Rubinisphaera italica: one gene and its partner. The protein of the gene in region 2 interacts with the protein of the main gene of each other region in a pairwise test. Links are inferred from orthologs where the notes say so. Each region holds a gene or a part of one and is shown on either strand. Other genes may lie near its edges. The genes, in order: Pan54_RS22090 and rsfS.

Evidence for each region.
Region 1: the proteins of rsfS (region 2) and Pan54_RS22090 interact in binary tests that used the Escherichia coli proteins (3 or more experiments, as listed by UniProt). The link is inferred for Rubinisphaera italica from one-to-one orthologs.

Annotation. Positions count from the first base shown.
Region 1 is NZ_SJPG01000001.1:5,799,684-5,803,000, reverse strand. The notes cover bases 305-3,295. They hold Pan54_RS22090 (ATP-binding protein), read right to left. Parts: upstream 2,414-3,295; coding sequence 1,196-2,413; downstream 305-1,195. Other genes in these bases: Pan54_RS22085 (hypothetical protein), read right to left, coding at 2,467-3,295; Pan54_RS22095 (DUF5682 family protein), read right to left, coding at 305-1,075. Outside these bases: more of Pan54_RS22095, read right to left, coding at 1-304; more of Pan54_RS22085, read right to left, coding at 3,296-3,317.
Region 2 is NZ_SJPG01000001.1:259,506-262,600, reverse strand. Bases 140-2,908 are described here. They hold rsfS (ribosome silencing factor), read right to left. Parts: upstream 1,848-2,908; coding sequence 1,431-1,847; downstream 140-1,430. Other genes in these bases: Pan54_RS01035 (sulfatase), read right to left, coding at 2,057-2,908; Pan54_RS01045 (hypothetical protein), read left to right, coding at 785-1,423; Pan54_RS01050 (VWA domain-containing protein), read left to right, coding at 140-727. In the rest of the region: more of Pan54_RS01050, read left to right, coding at 1-139; more of Pan54_RS01035, read right to left, coding at 2,909-3,095. UniProt on the Escherichia coli protein: Functions as a ribosomal silencing factor. Interacts with ribosomal protein uL14 (rplN), blocking formation of intersubunit bridge B8.

The DNA of each region.
Region 1 (3,317 bases), 5.5 Mb from region 2 along the record:
CACGACCGCGACCGTACAAATCGCCTTGAACAAGTGTGGTTTCAACCGCTTCGAGCAACTCCGCCCTCCCTGGGGCGGAATGACCGCGCAGCCGACTTAAGTCAGTCGCGATCCGCACAATTTCTGTTGCATCCGGAGTGCCTGCGACATGGCCAGCCTCACGCAGATGGCGACATAATTGGGTTGCGAAATGACTGATCACGCCGTGCATCTGTTCGACGCTACTGGTTTCAGACATTGATCGCTGCCAAACCGGGTCAAGGATCCCGGCTGGGTAGCCACTTCGCTGATCGAGCTGAGCATATGAGTAAGGAATCAGTGATGTCGTCAAATTCTCGACGGACGATGGCTTATCCTTTTCATATTCAAATTCATCGGGACATGTCCACAGCAGTGGATCTTCCAGAAGTGCGGAGGCATGAAACGAACCGACGATGGCAACCGATCGCTTCGGAGCCAGGGCAATTGCCTCCCGCATCGCGAGTTCCCGATGTGCATCTGCAGGTGTTGCTCCCTGAGAAGATTGCCGCATCATCCAGCCAAACAGCAAACCGGCTCGTCGAATCGATTCTGGAGAGGCATTTACTCCCGGAGTTTCAACGAATGTTTCCCAAAGAGCAGCTGTGTCCTTGGACTGATAACGATTCAACAGTTGATTCACGATCGGCGTCTCATCCGAATCCGATGACGAAGACGTGTCTGCAAAGCGAGATTCAATCTGAGACATTTTCTCCAAGGAAAGGTCGCAGGGGATGACCGGAATCTGATGTTTTGCCGCCCACCGAATTGCGATTAGCTCAGGAGAGAAATCGGCCAAAGGATAAAAAGAGAGCAATCGATTTCGCCCGGCTGCCGCTAACGCCACCGGCGCTTCGAGTTCATCATCTCCCAGATATTCAATCCACTTCTGAAAATCTGGCGGGAGTTCGAGCAGAATCGCTTCCGGCTGAGTCTTGGCCAATAAGTCTGGCATTACTCTAGCCAAAGCAGCCGAATGATGTCGGACTCCGATTAAAAACGGTTCCCGACAATCCGCCAGCCGCTCCAAAACATCCTGGGGAATTTCTGACTCCATTTACTAATAACGCCTATAAATATTTAAGAATCTAATCTTTCAGATAGATTATTAAAACAACGGTGGCGGGGGCGATCTCGAAGAGAAGCCCCCGAATCATTCGACTTTCGGGGGCTTCCGTTAAAAATCCTGATCCACTTCCTCAAGATTTTCACGCAGCTGATACATTCGCTTCCAGAGTGCATTGGATTCACTGCGTCGACGCACCGGGCCATCCCAATAGGCGAGCAATCGATCGCGGTCTTCCTGATTATCCTTGAGCACAACTCCCAGCAGATACCCCGGCAGTAACGAGACAGGATCTTTACGCGAAGAAAAATAAACCCCTTGCCGAGTAATCGCCGCTGCAACAGTGACCGCTTCAGCGGTACTCATCACGGCTGCTGGTCGTTCGATACTCCAGCCTTCTTCGGTCCGCCCTTCGCGCAGGTCGCGAAAAGTTGTGACGAGAATATCGAGCAGTTTTGCATCGATTTCTTCATGAGTTCCCGACTCAGTCAGCATGGCCTTGGCTCGACTCCGAACAAGTTCCACTTCCTGAGCAGCCTCGGCTATCGGATGGACGGTCTCAAAGTTGAAGCGGCGTTTCAAAGCAGCCGACATTTCGGAAACACCCCGGTCCCGCAGATTAGCCGTCGCAATCAAATTAAATCCGGGAGCAGCAAACACGCTTCCCCCTTCGCCTTCAAGTTCGGGAATCATCAATCGACGTTCGCTCAAGATACTGATCAAAGCATCCTGAACTTCCGGCAGACAGCGTGTGATCTCTTCGATCCGAACCAGCTTCCCGGTTTTCATTCCTGTCATGATCGGCGATGCGACCAGAGCTTCGGGCCGTGGGCCTTTATCGAGCAGCATGGCGTAGTTCCAGCCATAGCGAAAATGATCTTCACTCGCCCCGGCTGTCCCTTGCACTGTTAACGCACTCGAACCGCTGATGGCCGTTGTGAGCAATTCGCCCAGCATACTTTTGGCCGTCCCTGGCTGGCCAACCAGTAACAATCCTCGTTCTCCGGCCAGAGTGACGATACACCGCTCAACCAGTGCCCTCGGTCCAACAAACTTGGCCTCGATCGCCATCGACTTTGGCAAACCATCTGGCAAAGATACAGAGGCAGGAGCGCGAAGTGATTCGCCGTGCGTCCCGCAAATGAAATCGACGACTCGTTCCGGAGAAAGCAACCAACCCGCAGGTTTTGGCGAACTGTCGATGGCACGCAGGAAAGTGATTTGATCAGCATAACGCTCTTCGGCAGGGGGCTGCTGTCGCGTAGCGATGATTGGATCCGGTTCCTTTCTCTGCGTAGCGGTCGAACGTTTCGTTGTCTTCTTCGGCATACGGAAATGCTTTCCTGCTTGGAGATTGTAATTAAAACTGGGTTGAGGATTCGCTAGAGACTGGCCTCTTCATACTCTGGTTTATCACCATCGAGAATACGTTGCCAGACAGCTGGGAACAAATCTTCGTAGGGCCGCAGAACCATCGGCCCCCCAATCGGGAAATCGAGGCCAATGTCCAAGGCAAGATCGACCAGATGATCTTTTTTCCAAGCTTCAATCGGCAACCAGGGAGCTTTCAAATCGAGCCATTCTCCTGGAAGAAAGATCGACCGACCTGCTCGGGAACGTTTCGCATCAAGAACAAGTTCTTTTTCAACGAGTTCACCCGCTGCTTTTTTATAGCGGGCAGCAGTCCAATCGTTCCATTGCCGGACATTTGCAGTTGTCGGATCGGGAAGTGCAAGCACCTGAGCATACAACACGGCTGCATCCTCAGAAAGTTTGAGTTTTTTCTGAATGCCTGCCACCGTTTTGGGAGCCGTCAGCAGAGGGTTTTGAGGCCATTGATCTTCGGATAGAGTTCCTCCGAGAATGGCATGCGAAATTTTCTCGTAGCCTGGGCTGTTAAGCACGTTGACGATGGAAACGGAATTCGGATCTCCAGTAACTCGTTCGGGCCCAACTTCCATTTCGAGAAGGCCCCGTAACCTGGCGAGTGAATTCGAGTCCTTGAGAGAGGCCGGGTGAAATGCAATGAAAACATGATGTTTCGCGTCAGCGGCGGCACTAATCAATTCGTCGCTGTAGCGGTTTAGACCAGACTTTCGATCCTGTTTTGTTTTACCAAGATGTTTATTGGTCCACTCTAATGGCGTCATCGCCTTTTTTGCATCATAAGAGTAAATGTGAAGTGGGCGAAGTAAGAGCAGGGTCTTGGGGCTATTGAACAATGTGTGCACCT
Region 2 (3,095 bases):
TGAAGATGTTTTCGTCACAGTGGATCGGGATGGACAGGATGCTGTCGCGACAATTGAACTTGATCCCAATCGCCCTAATCGTGGCGGCAATGAAATCCCGGAAATGATCGTTGTGCCTCCCGGGGATGAACGAACCGAAACCTTCACGCCTGAATTTACCTGGGTCGGTCCAGACACATTGCAGGCTCGTTTCCGCATGGAAACGATGGGAACCTATCGCACACTCGTCAAAACCAGCAGTCGCGAATTTCAGAGGGGTCCTGCATTGTCGCTGCCCTATTCACCCGAGTTCGCACCACGCCCTGGCTTGCCGAGCGGCAAAAAAGTTCTTGCAGAACTGGCAACTTTGACAGGTGGCGAACAGAGAACCGAAGTCCTGAGTATTTTCGATAATCCACCTCGCAGTCCAAAGAAAGTTTCACTGGTTCCGCACCTGCTCATCATCACTCTGGTGTTAATCATTATGGAAATTGCGGGACGCCGGCTGGCTCTCTGGGGCGATTTGTTTCAACGCTCCGCAGCTGCGGAACAAGAGCCGGTTGCGACTCCCAAATATCGTGGCCCTCAATCTCGGCCCCAGCCAACAGCGAAAAAGAAATCTGTTTCCGAGAAGCCAGAATTCGCTAAAAAGTCAACCAAGACGGTCGAGCCTGCCCCTCAGGAAACAAAACCGAAAGTCGACATCTTTGCTCAAGCCAAAGAACGCGCCCGCCGCCGCCGCGATTAGTTCCTATAACAACAATTTGAAGAATACGAAATTATTCAGACATCTTAGAGGATCACCATGTGGAAGGAATTGATCGAGGCGATCACCGAGCAACTCAATGATCATTGGGTCAAACTGGCTACCGCAGCAGGGTTCATGATTGTCGGATGGTATATCGGTCGTCGCCGCGAACGCAGGAACTGGACGAAGCGGGAATTTCTCGATCGCCTCAATATTTCGCTGACCTATATCGAAGCAGGCACATTACGGATTCGCACGCTCATCGAGAAAGATGGCGAGGAAATTTTTCTCAACAAACATGCAGCTGCCACGATTCGCAAGTACGCGGATAAAACCGTCCCCACAAAACCAATTATCCCTATCCCTGAAAACGACAGCTGGTTTTTTCTCAACGGGGTGCTCAATGAAATCTCAGAAAAATACTCGGCTGGCCTGATCGCAGCAGAAGCAGGGCTGCCCGTCGAGAAGCAGGAGTTCTTAATCTGTCTGACCAACGAAGCCGATGGAGCGGTCAGGACGAGAAAAATTCGGGCGATGGTCGTTCGGAAAAGTTTGCTACTGAAGCTTCCTGAAGATATGCCGAAGCTGGAAAATCCCTGGCATCGAACCCGCTGGGAAACTCTTAAATGCATGGCAGAAGCCTACGAGAATTCCCCGTTTCAATTCGCCGAAGTCGAAATCATGATTCCAAAATAGCAACTCATCAGTTCGACTTCGCCAGATGAGCTTGCCAGTCGACGTGGGTGGCATCGGCCCAGAGGCGTTCGAGATCATACAGTTCGCGGTTTTCCGGATCGAAAGCGTGCAGCACGATATCGCCGTAGTCCTGCAGGATCCAGTTATTGCCGGAGTAACCTTCAAGGCTGATCCGATTGGAACCTGATTTTTCCAGCAACGTATCAGCTTCTTCCACGATGGCGTGCAGCTGTCGTCGACTGTTTCCGGTCGCAATCACAAAGTAATCGAATTCCGGAGTCAGTTTTGTGAGATCAAGAACAACAATGTCGCTGCCTTTGAGTTCATCGGCAATCTTCGCGCACTGGCATGCCAGATCAAGCGACTTGGCCAGCTGTTCCGGGCTGCGCTCGAAAATGGTTGTCGCTTCAGATTGATCAATCACAGTCTCAGTTTGTTCGTGCAAATCAGAAATCGCTCGTTACTCCGCAAGATACCAAAATAGTAGAATCAACATTTCGTCGATTGCGTTCGTTTCAGGGTATCCTACCCGGAAAAGTGGTCGAAATATACAGTTGACCCTCAAAATAAGTGAATCCAGCTTGAGATGTATGTTTCCTGGTTACGACAGGTGATCATTCGACAGGTTCGGACTTATTCAAGTGGCTGAGGCATTTTCGCTTTCATCGTCTTTTGCCATTGGGCCAGTTTTTGCTGCAATTCCAAGGTTTTGACAGGATTTTCACTCACTAGATTCTCCTGTTCACCCGGATCCTCTTTAAGATTGTACAGTTCCCGTGTCCCTTCTTGATAGAACTCGATCAGCTTCCAGTCACCCTCCCGAATCGATGCTCCCGGACACCAGGTGGAGCCGTGATAGTGTGGATAATGCCAGTAAAATGTTCGCTCCTCTGACTGTCCTTGCCCATTCAATAATGGAACAAGAGATTGTCCATCGGCATGCAAATGAGGTTGCGAAGGGAGTCCAGCCAGTTCCAGTATCGTCGGAAAGAAATCCATGCTGACAATGGGAGTCACACAAACGCTACCCGCCTTTGTGATTCCAGGAGAGCGAATAATCATCGGTTCTCGAACTCCACCCTCATACAGCCAGCCCTTACCTGATCGTAATGGCAAATTCGATGTAGGGCCGGGAGTTGGTTTCGTACAAAGCCCGCCATTATCAGAAAAGAAAATGACCGTTGTGTTTTCTTCAAGTTGGAGTTCCGCCAGTGTCTTCATCAGGCTGCCCACACTCAGATCAACCGCAGCAATCATTGAGGCATACTCGGGATTATCCTGTCTGGCTCGCGACTTAGCGTCCCGTTCTGTAATGGGTGGAGAGTCTTCTTCAAACTGCTGGTTGGCCTTTTGCTGGAAATGCTCAATCTTTTTCTTGTAAGGTTGAATTGGAGTATGCACATTATAATACGAGAGATACAAAAGGAACGGCTGGTCGGTCTTCCGTTTTTTCAGAAAACTGATGGACTCTTCGGTCAATCGCTCCGTCAGATATTCTCCAGGCTTTTTCGACTTCAGAACGGGATTATTCCATGGAGCATAATACCCTCCTGGTGGAGACCCGCGATGATGTCCGCCGAGATTAAAATCAAAGCCCTGATCGTTCGGCCAATGCCCCTGCTCTCCAAGATGCCATTTGCCAGCAAAGAACGTCTGGTAATTGGCTTCTTTT